DNA from 2 places in the Halomonas shantousis genome. Region 2 is predicted to be linked to the other one. Evidence: predicted binding sites of a transcription regulator. Region 2 holds the regulator's gene; the other holds the start of a gene.
What was found. Region 2 encodes LexA, which represses DNA repair genes until DNA is damaged. Its sites were predicted from a motif close to TACTGTNTANNTANACAGTA; they were not measured.
Positions count from the first base shown of each region.

Region 1: a site for LexA is predicted at 1,430-1,449, ahead of ACYQ12_RS12445 (DUF1654 domain-containing protein). Genes of this name have one in related genera too.

Region 1 covers NZ_BAAIER010000002.1:2,576,497-2,584,255, reverse strand. Annotated here, with positions in the region: gene ACYQ12_RS12455 (hypothetical protein) at 284-619, shown strand; gene ACYQ12_RS12450 (hypothetical protein) at 621-959, shown strand; gene ACYQ12_RS12445 (DUF1654 domain-containing protein) at 1,165-1,416, opposite strand; tRNA gene ACYQ12_RS12440 (tRNA-Leu) at 1,652-1,736, opposite strand; gene ACYQ12_RS12435 (ComFC family protein) at 1,910-2,683, shown strand; gene ACYQ12_RS12430 (serine/threonine protein kinase) at 2,823-3,818, shown strand; gene ACYQ12_RS12425 (hypothetical protein) at 3,896-4,405, opposite strand; gene folE (GTP cyclohydrolase I FolE) at 4,783-5,337, shown strand; gene ACYQ12_RS12415 (DUF4190 domain-containing protein) at 5,512-6,000, shown strand; gene ACYQ12_RS12410 (NAD-dependent succinate-semialdehyde dehydrogenase) at 6,132-7,589, shown strand; gene ACYQ12_RS12405 (DUF2061 domain-containing protein) at 7,741-7,759, shown strand, end outside.
Region 2 covers NZ_BAAIER010000002.1:2,371,851-2,379,609, reverse strand. Annotated here, with positions in the region: gene ACYQ12_RS11415 (ribonuclease J) at 1-634, opposite strand, end outside; gene purU (formyltetrahydrofolate deformylase) at 980-1,834, shown strand; gene ACYQ12_RS11405 (energy-coupling factor ABC transporter permease) at 1,955-2,626, shown strand; gene ACYQ12_RS11400 (TMEM165/GDT1 family protein) at 2,896-3,471, shown strand; gene dinB (DNA polymerase IV) at 3,543-4,589, opposite strand; gene lexA (transcriptional repressor LexA) at 4,599-5,243, opposite strand; gene ACYQ12_RS11385 (TetR/AcrR family transcriptional regulator) at 5,454-6,113, shown strand; gene ACYQ12_RS11380 (L,D-transpeptidase family protein) at 6,117-6,635, shown strand; gene nagZ (beta-N-acetylhexosaminidase) at 6,757-7,759, shown strand, end outside.

The sequences.
Region 1 (7,759 bases), 200 kb from region 2:
GGATATTTGGCCGTTCGTAGGCTAGGGGCAGCTCAAGCTCGGCCAGGCGGCCCAGCTACACATTAGTGCGCAGTATGCCAAGGCGTGGGACCTCAAGGACCGGATAGAGATGGTCCGCAAGGCCGGCGATAGGGAGACGCTGGAAAGCGTTACCTGGTGAGCCGCCCAGCTGCAGTGTGCAGGCTGAATTGCCCTAATGATTCTAGTTGGTAGTGAATATTTTGTTATCCTGTATCAGCGGGTAACAATATTTTTCTATCAGCAAGGGTAACAAGGGGGCAACATGGCCTTAGTCGCGTGTCCAGAATGTAGCCATCAAGTCAGCGATTCAGCGCTTAAATGCAGCCAATGCGGTGTGCAGCTTCGTAAGCCAAAGCGAGGGCTTTTTGGCAAGCTCTGCAAGTGGAGCTTCATTCTCTTTAATATCTTGATGGTCATCTGGCTATTCAGCTACATGGCTGACATCGGCGACATGATGAATTCCACAACCAACGAGTACGAGCAGAGTGGCACCGCGATAGGTGGGACGCTCGGTATCGGCATGCTCGTTATTTTCTGGGCTCTGATGGATGTCATTCTGGGCCTTTTTGTCCTCTTCACCCGTCCGAAGGCGGCCTGAGATGAAAACGAAAGGCGTATTGGCCGTAGCGATCCTGGTGGCAGTTGCCTTCGCCGGAAATGCATTGGCAAGAGATCTGCCCCGCTTCGATGTTGAAAGTCATTGCCAAGAGGTTGCCGAGTTCGGTGGTGGGAGCAACATGGTTTTCAACGGATGCATCGATATGGAGCAGGCGGCATACCACAACCTCAAAGCGACCTGGAGCAGCGTGCCTGCGACGACTCAGGCACACTGTACGGAAGTCGCAAGCTTCGGCGGGGAGAGCTACTCGACGTTGAGTGGATGCATAGATATGGAAGTAGCTGCTGGCAGTAATCGGAGCACTTTTAGCTTTGAGTAAGCCAGCAATAGCCAGTGCAACAAAGCCTTGGCCTCAAGCTCACAATCCAGCTGCTGGGGCTCGTGCCCCATGTTTGCACCTGACCGCCGGCCCCACGTGGGGCCGGTTTTTTTGTGTCTGGCCGCGACGTTTGTTTGATGGCGCTCATGCTGCGCTCCGGGGTTTACTCAGAGCTCAGGGACGGCGCCGCCCATGGATGGGCCATTCAGCCCATCGCCTCTGCCGGATTCCAGCGCAGGGTGACGCTGCCATCTTCATGCGGAATCATTGTCAGCTCTTCGACCGTCTCGAATTCCTCGAGGAGCCGTGCCCAGTCATCGGCAGACTCCTCCTCGAGACGAGAGATAACCAGATGCTTGTCTCGCTGAGCTCTCGGGGAGGTGATGAGCTTCTGGATCCGTTGGCCCAGCAGTTCGTAGCTGGACGGGGGCTTCGGTGCCTTATGCTTCTTAGCCATTGATGCCTCATGATGCTGTATGCGTGTACAGTATCGGCGGAATACAGAGGAGGCGGCAACCCTTTGACTTCCGTTTTGCTGGCAAACGAAAACGCCCCGCTGGTTAGCGAGGCGTAGCGAGAATTGCGTCGGGAAAAGCTGACCAAAAAACTGACCATGTGAGCCGAAAACAGACGATATAGAGCGGGTTTTCGATCATCCTCCATCTATAACTCACTGTTTATAAAGGCTTTTGTGGTGCGGATGGGGAGACTCGAACTCCCACGCCGTGAGGCACTGGAACCTAAATCCAGCGTGTCTACCAATTCCACCACATCCGCAGTAGTCGTGTTGCGACGCGCATATTCTACCGATGGCCCTTGTGAAGTCAACGATGTGCTGCGTTCTTGAACGAGAACTCTGCATGCTTGTCTGGGTTCGGTAGGTACCATTCTGGTAGGCTGGAGCCATTGGAGAGTCACGTATATACCGGTCAGGAGGGCGGGGGAGGCGCATGACGAACCTTTTCAGCGTGCTGACACGATGTCGGCGGCTCCCCGCCGTAGCTCTGGCGCAAGTGGATCGGGGGCTGCAGACAGCATTGCCGGGACACTGCTGTTTCTGTCTTGGCGACACTCAAGGCGAACTGCCCTGGTGCACGGCATGTGCCCTCGAGCTGCCTTGGAACCGCCATGCCTGCATGCGCTGCGCCGAGCCGCTGCCGGCGCCTGCCGAGCTATCCCACTCATCGGGGCTGTTATGTGGCCGCTGCCTGCGGCATTCGCCGCTGTTCGATACAACATTCGCCCCCTTGCGTTACGAAGGGTACGTTGCGGCGTTGACGCATCGCTTCAAGTTCATGGCTCAGCCGCGCGCCGGCGAGATCATGGCGCGGCTTTTCGTTCAGGCGTGTCTTGAGCGCAGCGACAAGTCCAGGCCCCAGGCGCTGATTGCAGTGCCGCTGCATGCCGCGCGTGCCCGAGAGCGCGGATTCGATCAGACCCGTTGGCTGGCGCAACGCATAGGGACAGCGCTGGACATTCCGCTCATCGCTGCCCGCCGCGTGCGCCTGACCGGGCCCCAGCGAGGGTTGAACCGCCGTGAACGCCAGCGCAACCTGCGTGAGGCCTTCGTGATGACGAAATCGCTACCGGTACATGTCGCATTACTGGATGATGTCATGACCACTGGCGCGACATTGGGTGCGCTGGCCAAGGCTTGCCGTGCTGCCGGTGCGGAGCGCATCGAAGCGTGGGCGGTAACCAGGACGCCGGCACTGCACAGGTGACCGGTGGTAAATCAAGTGACGAGACGGGAATGACGAGACAAGAGTGACGCAAGCGCTCGTCGATAACGTCACTCGGATTCGCTCGGACAACCTGTCGAGCAGCAGCATCAACCTCTCTTGGGATCCCAACAGGACATTCATGGCTTCAACATCGCATCCGTTCGAGAGTCTGACACCGGCCCGTATCGTGGCGGCTATCGAGTCGCTGGGGTTCTGGCTGCCTGGCGAACCCTTTGCGCTGAACAGTTACGAAAATCGTGTCTTCCATCTTCATGATGACGAGCAGCGACGCTGGGTGGCCAAGTTCTATCGTCCGGAGCGCTGGAGCGACGCTCAGATCCGTGAGGAGCACGCTTTCCTGGTCGAGCTGGCTGATGCCGGCGTTGCGGTCGCGCCGCCCTGGCGTGACGCTTCGGGGGAGAGCCTCCATCAGGCTTTCGGGTTTCGCTTTGCGCTGTTCCCGCATGTAAGCGGACAAGCGCCTGAGCTCGAGAATCCGGCACATCTCTTCGCCCTCGGCGAACTCATTGGCAGGATGCATGCCGTTGCCCGGCAGCGCCCCTTTTCCCGGCGACTCACCCTCGAACCGGCTGAACTGGCCGAGCAGAGCCGGGCCCGGGTGATTAGCGGCTCCTGGCTCAATCGCCGGCAGCGGCAGGCGTACGAGCGTATCAGCGATGCGCTGCAGACGCTGCTGGCAAGCCATACGTGGCCGGCATCGGCCTTGCAGCGGGTACATGGCGACTGCCATCTTGGCAACATCCTGGGCCGAGACGAAAGTTTCACCCTGGTGGATTTCGATGACTGCTGCATGGCGCCAGCGGTACAGGACCTCTGGATGCTGCTGACGGCTCAGAATGAGCAGGAGTGGCAGATGCAACTGTCGGAAGTCATCGAGGGGTATGAGCAGTACTGCGATTTCGATCGCCGTCAACTGCAGTGGATAGAAGCACTTCGCACGTTGCGCCTGATGCGTCATAGCGCCTGGCTGATCCATCGCTGGGAAGATCCTGCCTTTCCCCGCGCTTTTCCTTGGGTGGCCGGCGAGGACTATTGGGACCAGCATATTCGTACGCTGGAACAGCAGCGGCTGGCACTCGAATCGCCACGTTGGCTGGCGGACTTCGAACGGTAAGAACAGCGGAGCGGGCAAGACGACAGGGGAATGCCCTTCGCCGCAGGATCGGTGCGAAGGGCGTGGCGCAATGGGCCTCAGTCGGCGTTCGGCGCCTCGGCAGGTTCGGGGCGCTCGGCAGGCAGTGGATTGGCGTTGCCTTCGCCTTCGGCATGACGGCGCATTTCATTGATCTGCTTGGAAGGATTCTCGAGAGCCGGGATCTCGGTATCCTCGTTGATCACGAGCTGGAAATGGTGGTCCGGTGTCAGAACGGCACGCTGGCAGGTCTCTTCGCGCTGGTTCTCGCAGACATTCAGCCCGTAGCTGCCGTCGCGCTCCATTCCGGAGGCCTGCAGATGGCCGCTGAAGATGTCGGGTTCATCCGTTTGAGCGTCGATACAGGTGGCCGCGTGAGATATCACACGCATCCTGTCACCGTCGAGGCTGGCGTTGGCCATGATCAGGCAATAGTCAGGCAGCGAATGCTCGGCCCCTTCCCGCGTTACCGGACGCAGCAGTACATTGGTCTTTTGCGCATCATCGGACGTCAGCGTCACGGTATCGATGGACTGCACATCGATACGGGCGTCAGCGGGCAGGCTCATGGTCGCGTCCGCGGCGAAGGCTGGTATGGCAAACCCTGCCAGCAAGGCACAAGCGATTCTCTTCATCATATCGGCGTAATCTCGGCGTCTTGTCCTGTCACATAGGGTGAGACGACCTCTGGATACGTTCACCCTCCCACAGTATCGTCGGCACGCGACCGATGGCGCCGCCTGCCCGTCAGGCATGCCGCGCGAAGGCACGTTCCGCCGGAAATGTTATCACACGCGGTCCTGTCGACGAAGATGCGGCCGGGGGTCCGCCCCGGTGCCGGTCTGGGGTAGAATACGCTCCCTGGCATGGGACGGCTTCTCCGGTCGACGGGGCAAGCCGTTACCTCCACGAACCCCTGAGCGCGGAAGCAGACATAGGCACACCCATGACCGAAGAACTGGCCAACCATTATCGCGAGATCATTGCGGGGCTCGGAGAAGATCCCGAGCGGGAGGGGCTGCGTGATACGCCGAAGCGGGCAGCCAAGGCCATGCAGTTTCTCACCCGAGGGTACACGCAGACGCTGGAAGAGCTCGTCAATGGGGCGGTGTTCGCCTCCGAGACCGATGAAATGGTGCTGATCAAGGACATAGAGCTGTATTCCATGTGCGAACACCACCTGCTGCCCTTCATCGGCAAGTGCCACATCGGTTACCTGCCCCGGGGCAAGGTGCTGGGCTTGTCCAAGTTCGCGCGTATCGTCGACATGTATGCGCGACGCATGCAGATCCAGGAAAACTTGACCCGCGAAATCGCCGAGGCCGTGATCCAGGTGACCGGGGCCCGTGGGGCCGCGGTGGTGATCGAGGCCAAGCACATGTGCATGATGATGCGGGGGGTGGAGAAACAGAACTCCAGCATGACGACTTCGGTCATGCTCGGGTCCTTCCGCGACAACCAGCCGACGCGTCAGGAGTTCCTGAATCTGATCCGCAGCTGACCCGCCTTCAGGCTCTCCCTGATTTCCATGGCAAGGGCATGCGCAATCGCCAAGCCAGGTAGTGTGCGTCGCGAAGCGAACTTGATCCGCATCATGACAGCGCGGATGGGGTTTGTTCGCCCTGGCGCGCACGCGTAGCATCCGGCGCAAGACAACCTCGACAGGAGCGGCAGATTGAACGGCGAACTGGTGTCCTTCGACGATGAAACCCAGACGGGCATGATCCGTGCTTCCGACGGCAAGACGTACAGCTTCCCGCTGGGCCGTTGGAAAGGGCGTGGTCTGCCGGCTCCCGGCGTTGCCGTGCGTTTCGACGTGCGCGACGGGCAAGCCTTGCATGTATTCAATGCCCCTGTCGCGCAGCGCGAGGCGGCGCATGCTCGCAGCGCGTCGGGAGATGTCATCGCCAAAGCCTACTCTCACTGGGCGATCGTTGCGGTCGTGGTGGCGATTCTCGGTCTGTTCTTCGACCGCTTGGCGCCATTCGTCGAAATTGTCGCCGCGATATGCGCGCTCGCCGGGCTGCGGCAGATCCGCCAGGCGCCTCAGCGCTACAAGGGACGCACCTTCTGCTGGGGCGCCATTGTCCTGGCGCTGATCATCGCTCTCATGGCCATGCTGATCGAGGCGCCGCCAGCGGCGGCCATGATGATGGGCGTATAAACTGGCGTCTTGCCACTACAGGCGTCATTCTGTAGCAGGCCATGCGGATATCATGGGTATTCGCGTTACGCATCACCATTCGTGACGCCACCGGGCAGCGTCCTGGGGGCGTCCCCAAGAAGGAGAACGCCATGGTTCCTCTGCAAGACAGCCCCCTGTTTCGTCCTTTCGCCTACATCGATGGTAACTGGGTAGCAGCGGACAGTGGCGAGCAGATCGAGGTCGATAATCCGGCTACCGGCGAAATCATGGGCCGAATGCCCAAGCTGGGGCGTGCCGAGACGGAGCGCGCCATTGACGCCGCGGATGCGGCGCTGCCGGCCTGGCGCTCAACGACGGCGCTGGAGCGGGCCGACATTCTGATGCGCTGGTACGAACTGATGCTCGAGCATCAGGACGAACTGGCGGCCATCATGACCGCCGAGCAGGGCAAGCCGCTCAAGGAGGCCGCCGGCGAGATCGCCTATGCCGCCAGCTTCATGCGCTGGTTCGCGGAAGAGGCCCGGCGCGTTTATGGCGATATCATTCCGGCTGCCAAGGGCAGTCAGCGCATCCTGGTGACAAAGCAGCCGGTAGGCGTGGTCGGGGCGATCACGCCGTGGAACTTTCCGTCCTCGATGATCACTCGCAAGGCCGCCGCCGCATTGGCTGCCGGCTGTACCATGGTGATCAAGCCTGCCAGCCAGACGCCTTTCTCGGCCACCGCGCTGGCGGCACTGGCGGAGCGGGCCGGGGTACCACGCGGCGTGTTCAACGTCGTCCCGGGGCGTGCCGGCGAGATTGCCGCGGCGCTTACCGAGTCCGAGCGGGTTCGCAAGATCACCTTCACCGGCTCCACCGAGGTCGGCAGCAAGCTGATGCAGGGTGCAGCGCAGCACATTCAGAAAATTTCGCTGGAGCTGGGGGGCAACGCTCCCTTTATCGTTTTCGAGGATGCCGACCTCGATGCCGCCGTGGAAGGCGCCATGGCATCCAAGTTCCGCAACGCCGGACAGACTTGCGTGTGCACCAACCGCTTCCTGGTGCAGTCGCGCGTCGTCAATGCCTTTAGCGAAAAGCTGGCGGTGGCGATGAACTCGGAGCTGCACGTCGGTGTGGGAACGGAGGAGGGCGTGAATATCGGTCCGCTGGTCGATGACAATGTCGTGGCCAAGGTCAGTGACCACATTCAGGATGCAGTGGACAAGGGCGCCGAACTGCTGCTCGGCGGGCATTCCCATCCCTTGGGCGGGCGCTTTTTCACGCCGACGCTGATCAGCCATGCCACCAGCGCCATGAAGGTGGCCCATGAGGAAACCTTCGGGCCGCTGGCAGCGGTATTCGCCTTCGATGATGAAGAGGATGCCGTGGACATGGCCAACGATACACAATTCGGTCTGGCGGCTTACTTCTACGCGCGTGACCTGAGCCGGGTCTGGCGCGTTGCCGAGGCGTTGGAGTATGGCATGGTCGGTATCAATACTGGCCTGATCTCCAACGCTAGTGCGCCCTTCGGTGGCATGAAGGCTTCCGGGCTGGGACGTGAGGGCTCCAAGTACGGGCTCGAGGAGTATCTCGAAACGAAGTACCTGTGCCTGGACCTTGGCTGAGCTTCGCCAGAACCGATGTCCGGCTCTGCCTCAGGCCGGATATTCGGGGCGATGAGCGATAGCTAGCCATAATGTTTGCCGTTGCTATAATTCATTGGGCGGTGGGGTTGAGAACCACTAACCTGATAAATCATGGTGACGGAGACGGAAAATGATCAGGGCACAAACGT
Region 2 (7,759 bases):
CGAGGTTGCTGGCGAAACAACTGACCACGACGCGTCCCGGGCATTGCGCCAGAGTGGTCTGAAGTGCACGGGCGACCTCACCTTCGCTACGCGAGTGGCCGGGGTCGAGCGCGTTGGTCGAGTCGCCGACCAGGAGATCCACCGGTGCGACAGCGCGGAACAGGTCGGCATCCACCGGATCACCGATCAGCGGATCGGGGTCGAGCTTCCAATCGCCGGTGTGCAGTACCCGATGATCCGGCGTCAGCATGAGCAGCGCGCAGCTTTCCGGAATCGAATGGGTGAGAGGCAGGAAGCGCAGCGAAAAGGGGCCGGTCTCCATGGCTTCACCTGGCGTGATGACGTGAATGGCATCGGTTGCCAGACCATGTTCGGCGAACTTGGCCCGCAGCAGTCCCGCAGCCAATGGCGTGGCGTGAATGGGACAGCCCCAGCGTGGCCATAGCCAGGCCACGGCGCCGAGATGATCCTCATGCCCGTGAGTGAGCACAATAGCGCTGGGGACGATACCCAGGTTCGGCAGTTCGTCGGTATTCGGTACCTGCAGGGGCGTGTCCGCCAAGTCCTGACGAATCATCATGCCGCAGTCGACGACGATCCAGTGTCCGTCGTAACCATACAGGCTGAGATTCATGCCGATCTCGCCACATCCTCCCAGCGGCAGGAAGCGTAGAGGGGGGCGGGGACGGATACGGACGTGCACGCGGGGCTGGAACATCACTGACCTGGAATTGCGGTAAGACTTCACACTATACGGGATGTGACCGGGCTCTCACAACGCAGCCCCGGTACCGGCCGGACGAGCCTCGAGCGTGGCACGGCGGCAATACTGACGAACACCAAGCTAATCGCTACAATCATGCCCCCTTGGCGGTATTGCCGGTTGCAATAGCCGTTCGCTGTCGGCGGGTCCGACGTGATTTGCTGATCAGTCTGTCGTCGGATTCTTCATCCACCCTTTGTTATGGCGGTTGCTTGCATGTCTCATTCGTATCGTTTGGTCGTTTCCTGTCCTGACCGTGTAGGTATCGTATCGCGGGTTTCAGGCTTCATTGCCAGTCAGGGCGGCTGGATCACCGAAGCCAATCAGCATTCCGATCTGGCGACTGGACGTTTCTTCATGCGCTATGAGATTCAGGCCGACTCCCTCGGGCTGGATGCCGGGGGGGTGCGCGACGCCTTTGCGCCCATCGCCGACGAGTTCGAGATGAGCTGGGCGCTGACCGATACCACCTGTCGCAAGAGGATCGTGCTGCTGGTGTCCAAGGCCTCGCATTGTCTGGTGGACCTGCTGTACCGCTGGACTGCCGGGGAACTCGATGGCGATATCGTCGGCGTCATCTCCAACCATGACGACATGCGTTCACTGGTGGAGTGGCATGGCGTGCCTTATCACCATGTACCTGTCGACACCGACTATAAATCCAGCGCTTTTGCCGAGGTCGAGCGGCTGATCGACAACGCCGAGGCGGACACCATCGTGCTGGCGCGATACATGCAGATCCTGCCGCCGACGCTATGTCAGCGCTACGCGGGGCAAGTCATCAATATCCATCACAGCTTTCTGCCCTCGTTTGCCGGAGCGAAGCCGTATCATCAAGCTTACGAGCGAGGGGTGAAGCTGATCGGCGCGACCTGTCACTATGTGACGGAAGAGCTCGACGCAGGGCCCATCATCGAGCAGGACATTCATCGGGTGAGCCACTGTCACACGGCAGACGATCTGGTGCGCTTCGGTCGTGATGTCGAAAAGAGCGTCCTTGCACGTGGGCTGCGTTGGCACCTGCAGGATCGGGTCCTGATCCACGGCAATAAGACGGTAGTTTTTGCTTGAGTAAAATGGCGCCCGGATGGTTACGTAGTCCGAGCGCCAGCCGCTGCATGAGGCTGGATACATCTTCGTTGGTTGCCTGCGGCATCCGGGCAAGCCAAAGTGTCATGACTGAGTGACGACATGTCCTTTTCAACCCTCGTGCTGGCGCCATGGAGTCTCGTACTGGCGGCTCTGCTGGCTATCTTCTCCCTCACGCTGGCCGTCTGGCGTGTCCCCTGGAAAAAGCTGATGCAGAACCGGGGGCTCCAGCATCGTCTACTCGGAGCTTCAGTCAGCGTTCTGCTGCTATGGCAGCTACGTGCTCAGGCAGTGGACTGGCTGACCCTGCATCTCATACTGGCCACGCTGTTGACCCTGATCTTTGGCGCCCCTATGGCGCTGCTGTCGCTTGCCGCCGTCAACGTCGGCATGGTGCTGGTAGGCAAGGTCGACTGGCCGTTGCTGGGTATCAACTACCTTGTGACGGCGACAGTGCCCACACTGGTGGCGTACGGCATATGGCGCGGCGTCGATCGTTTTCTGCCCGACAATTATTTCATCTACGTCTTTCTCTGCGGCTTCTTCGGTGCCGCGTTGTCCCTGCTGGCTACCGGAATGACGGTCATCGCCTTTGCATGGCTGGGTAGCGATGAGCCCGAGGTTCATCATCAGGTTCGGGAATACGCCCTGTTCCTGCCCATGCTGTTGCCCTCCGAGGCGTTCATCACCGGCATGCTGTTGAGCATCATGGCAGCCTATCACCCTGACTGGGTGGCCACTTTCGACACGCATCGCTACTTCGATACCAAGTGATACCGCCGATGGGCTCGGTTGGCAGCCGCCAGCCGAGCGGGTATGATGCTCGCAGTTTTGGGGGAGTAGTCGCTTTCCATCTGCCAGATTCACGATTTCCTTCCTGGCAGGCGTCCATGAAAGGTTTGCGTCAACATATTTGGTTCGCTACGCGGCCCATGGCGTGAACAGCCGAAAGGCCTGACGAGACCCAGGACATCTCCCTGCCATCGGGGCTGGCGGCAGGTTGATGTTCTGGTCGCGGTATTGTCAGCCCTGAGGAGCCGTTGTTGGACGCCCTGTTGACTTCCGCACTTGCCGTCGGATTGGCCGAGATCGGTGACAAGACGCAACTGCTTGTCTTGCTGCTTGCCGCTCGTTTCATGCGTCCCTGGCCCATCTTCTGGGGCATGCTGAGCGCTACGCTGATCAACCACGGCGTTTCGGCCTGGTTGGGTGCCTCGCTGGCCAACGTCATCGACGAATCGACCCTGACGCTGGTCGTCGGGTTTGCCTTCGTGGCGATAGGGCTGTGGCTGTTGCGTCCCGATGACGAGGATGACCTCGATGCCGGGTCGGCCCTTCACGGCGTTTTCCTGACGTCCTTCGTCCTGTTTTCCCTGGCCGAGATCGGCGACAAGACGCAACTGGCGACAGTGCTGCTAGGGGCACGGTTCCATGACATGCTCGCGGTAACCGTGGGAACGACCCTGGCCATGATGATGGTCAATGCGCCCGTCCTCTGGGCAGGCAATCGTTTCTGCAAGAAACTACCGCTCAAGAGCATTCACTTCGGCGCGAGTATGATGTTCATCGCCATCGGGCTGTGGACGCTCGTCGTCCAATCCGGATGGCTGGTCTCCTGACGATCTCGGCTAGTCATCTGACGGCCTCGGCTAGTCATATAATACGGTCGGCTTGCCTGCCCCGGCAGAACCTAATCGAACAGTCCCAACTGCTGCGTGTCGCTTTGCGCCGCCAGTCTTACCCCGACGCCGAGCAGCCTGACGGGACGCTTGCCGCGTTGCCAGGCGTTTTCCATCAGCGGCAGGAACTCCTCCATCTCGACAACAAAGCCACGGCATTCCAGCGTCGTGCTGGTGAAATCGTCAAAGCGAACCTTGACGAACAGCTTGCTTGCCGCTGGGTTTCCATGCCGTGCCAGTCGCTCTGTCAAGCGCTCGACAAGGGGATGCAGCGCCTCCCGGCAAGCAGCCAGGCCGGGAAGGTCATGGGCGAACGTCGTCTCCACGCTGACCGACTTGCGCTCTCGCTCCACCTTGACGGGACGCTCATCGATACCGCGAGCCAGTTCGAACAGCCGGTAGCCGAACTTGCCAAAGCGCTCGTTCAAGGCCTCCAGGGTCCAGCGGCGTAGATCCGCACACGTGCGAATCTCCATGCTTTCCAGTTTCGCAGCGGTTGCGGGCCCTACGCCATGGAGTCGCTTCACCTCGAGCTGATTGATGAACTGCTCGACTCTGTCAGGCGTGATCACGAACAGGCCATCGGGTTTCTGCCAATCACTGGCTACCTTGGCCAGGAACTTGTTGGGAGCGACGCCGACGGAAACGGTGATGCCGGTCTGGGTAAGCACTTCCTGTTTCAACCAGTGCGCCATCCAGGTGGCGCTGCCATGCCAGCCGGTGACGGCGGAAACGTCGAGGTAGGCCTCGTCCAGAGAAAGCGGTTCGACCCAGGGGGTGAGAGCATGAAAGATGGCCTGGATCTGAGCGGACACGCTACGGTACTTGCCGAAATCCGGGGGCAGAAGCGTCAGGTGGGGACATAGACGCAGCGCCCTGGCAGTCGGCATCGCCGAATGGATGCCGAAAGCACGGGCTGGGTAGTTGCATGTCGCCACCACACCGCGCTGCGCAGGACTTCCTCCGATGGCCAGTGGAACATGGCGCAGGCCCGGATCATCGCGCATCTCCACTGCGGCATAGAAGCAGTCGCAATCGGCATGGAGGATCTTGCGCATCGTTGCGGATCAGTGCAGGCCCTTGCCGTCTCCACCACGGATCACGCCGACGCCCAGGCCTTCGATTTCCAGCTGCTGGTGTCGCAAGTCGATCTCGATGGGGGCAAAGTCGGCATTTTCCGCGATTAGCCAGACATGGTGTCCCTGGCGCTTGAAGCGTTTGACCGTGACATCGTCCTCGAGGCGCGCCACGACGATCTGGCCGTTCTGCACGCGCTGGGTGCGATGCACCGCCAGCAAGTCGCCATCGAAGATGCCGACATCCTTCATCGACAGGCCGCGCACGCGCAGAAGGTAGTCGGCCCGTGGCGTGAAGTAATCGGGAGGCAGCGGGCAGTGGCGGTCGATGTGGGCGGCGGCGAGAATGGGGCTGCCGGCGGCGACTTCGCCAATGATGGGTAGCCCCTGATCATTGGCGGCAGTGAGGGCCTCCGCTTCCGGCGCTGCCAGGCGTATGCCTCGAGAAGTGCCGGGAATCATGCGAATCACGCCCTTGCGATCCAGCGCACGCAGATGCTCTTCCGCGGCGTTGGGAGAGCGAAACCCCAGTGCCCGTGCGATTTCAGCCCGCGTCGGGGGGTAGCCGAATTCATTCATGGTCTTGACGATGAAGTCATAGACGTTTTGCTGGCGCGGCGTGAGCGGGCGGGACATGCAACCTCCGCGGAGTTGTGTGGAGAGCTGGAAGTGTTCAAGCGTACAGTATGGGATTGTATCCAGTATTTGCGCGGCTGCAACTGCTTCCTGTCGCGTATCGGCGGCAAGCAGGGGGCGTTTAATTGCGACATTGAGGGAAAATCGCCGATCGCGTAGAATCGAAGGGCGTTTAAAACAACTGTTTATGCTGGGAAGCGAGGCATCCCCATGGCTCAGACCGATACCGTGACGCGCATCCTGGACACTGCCGAAGTGCTTTTTGCCGAGCGCGGGTTTGCCGAAACGTCATTGCGCAACATCACCAGCAAGGCCAAGGTGAATCTGGCTGCGGTGAACTACCATTTTGGCTCGAAGAAATCGTTGATTCAGGCGGTCTTTGCTCGCTATCTCGACCCCTTCACCGAGCGTTTTCATGCTGCCCTGGACACTCTCGAGGCCCGCCATCCCGATGGTGTGATTCCCCTTGAAGTGTTGCTGGAAACCATGGCGCGCAGCGTACTCGAGGTACCTGCCGAGCGAAACAGCCTGAAGGTGTTCATGCGTCTGCTGGGGCTTGCCTATACCCAGGCGCAAGGGCATCTGCGCCGCTATATCCAGGAGCACTACGGCAGTGTCTTTGCGCGTTTCACGGCGCTGGTGCGACGTGCGACGCCCGACCTGCCGGATGGCGAACGTTTCTGGCGCCTGCACTTCATGCTGGGATCGGTGATTTTCACCTTCTCCGGTCTCGATGCGCTGCGCGATATCGCCGAGAAGGATTTTGGCGAGCATGTCAGCGTACGCGAGCTGATCCGGCGTCTGCGTCCGGTGGTGGTCGCGGGTATGACGGCTCCCTTGCCGACTACCGAAATCAAGCAGGCGGGGTGAGCGATGCGAGCCCCCTGCCTGAGACAGTTGCCTCCCGAACAGGGAGTCTGGCTGGAAATCGATGTGACTCAGCAGCAACTCTGCGTGTGGCAGGGGCGCGAAGCTCAGGTCCGGTATGCGATCTCGACGGCGGCGGCGGGGGCAGGGCAGCGTGAAGGCAGCGGTCAGACCCCGCTGGGCTGGCATTATGTCCGGGCCGCCATTGGTGCAGGTCAGCCCGTCGGCAGCGTGTTCCGCGGGCGTCGTCCTACCGGCGAGATCTACAGCGCGTCGTTGGCGCAGGCCAATCCTCACCGCGACTGGATACTGACGCGCATCCTGTGGCTTTGCGGACTGGAGCGTAGCGTGAATCGCGGTGGTGAGAATGACAGCCAGCGACGCTATATTTATCTGCATGGCACGCCACCCAGCGAGCCGATGGGTGTTGCCGCTTCGCACGGCTGCGTTCGCCTGCGCGATGAAGATCTGCTGGAGGTCTTTGAGCGGGCCGGGCCTGGGACGCCTGTCTGGCTGCATCTCTAGAGCTCCGGCATTTCAGCATGGGCCGCGTTGCTGCCAGGACGAAATGCCATGGACCCCGATCCTCTGTTATGGTCCGGACGGCTCGATTAGAATTCTTTTTTCATATTCCAGGAACGTGACGATGACCCAACCTCTCGGGCCGGTAATGCTGGATCTGGAAGGCATTACCTTGACGCAGGAAGAGCGGCAGCTACTGGCGCGTCCCGAAGTCGGCGGCGTCATCCTGTTTGCCCGCAACACGCAGAGCGCGGAGCAGGTACAGGCACTCAGCCGGGCCATACGCGAGATTCGCCCTGACATTCTGCTGGCGATCGATCAGGAAGGAGGGCGAGTGCAGCGTCTGCGCGAAGGGGTGACCCGCTTGCCGCCAGCGGCACATTTCGGAGCGCTTTATCAGGCAGCGCCGGAGGAGGCTCTCTCCTTGACCCAGGACGCGGGATGGCTTCTTGGCATGGAAATGGCGGCGTGCGGGCTGGATCTGTCGTTCGCGCCGGTACTCGACATCGATGATCATGCCTCGCCTGCCATCGGCAACCGCAGTTTCGCGCCCGATCCGCAGGCGGTCAGCGCTCTGGCAGGCGCCTTCGTCGATGGGTTGCATGAGGCGGGGATGGTGGCCGTTGGCAAGCATTTCCCGGGCCATGGCGGTGTCGGTGTCGACTCGCATCTGGCACTGCCGGAAGATCCGCGCCCGCTTGACGAGTTACGTGTGCGCGATCTGGTGCCTTTTGTGGCACTGGCGTCACGCCTGGACGGGATCATGCCGGCGCATGTGGTCTTTTCCGCCTTCGATCGGCGACCGGCCGGCTTTTCACCGAGCTGGCTGGGTATGCTGCGTGAGGAATTGGCCTTCAAGGGCGTGATATTTTCCGACGATCTGTCGATGGCCGGCGCTCATGTCGCGGGTGGTCCCGCCGAGCGGGCCCTGGCGGCTCTGACGGCAGGATGCGACATGGTTCTGGTGTGCAACGACCGCCAGGCGGCGCTGGAAGTGGTCGAGGCCTGCTCGGATCGCCACTCCCGACGCCTGGGCAAGCTGCGCTATGCACGGGCCCGGCCGGGCCTGGAGACGCTGCCGGCCCTGACCCGCTGGCGCCGGACCCATGCGCGCCTGCTGGCCATGT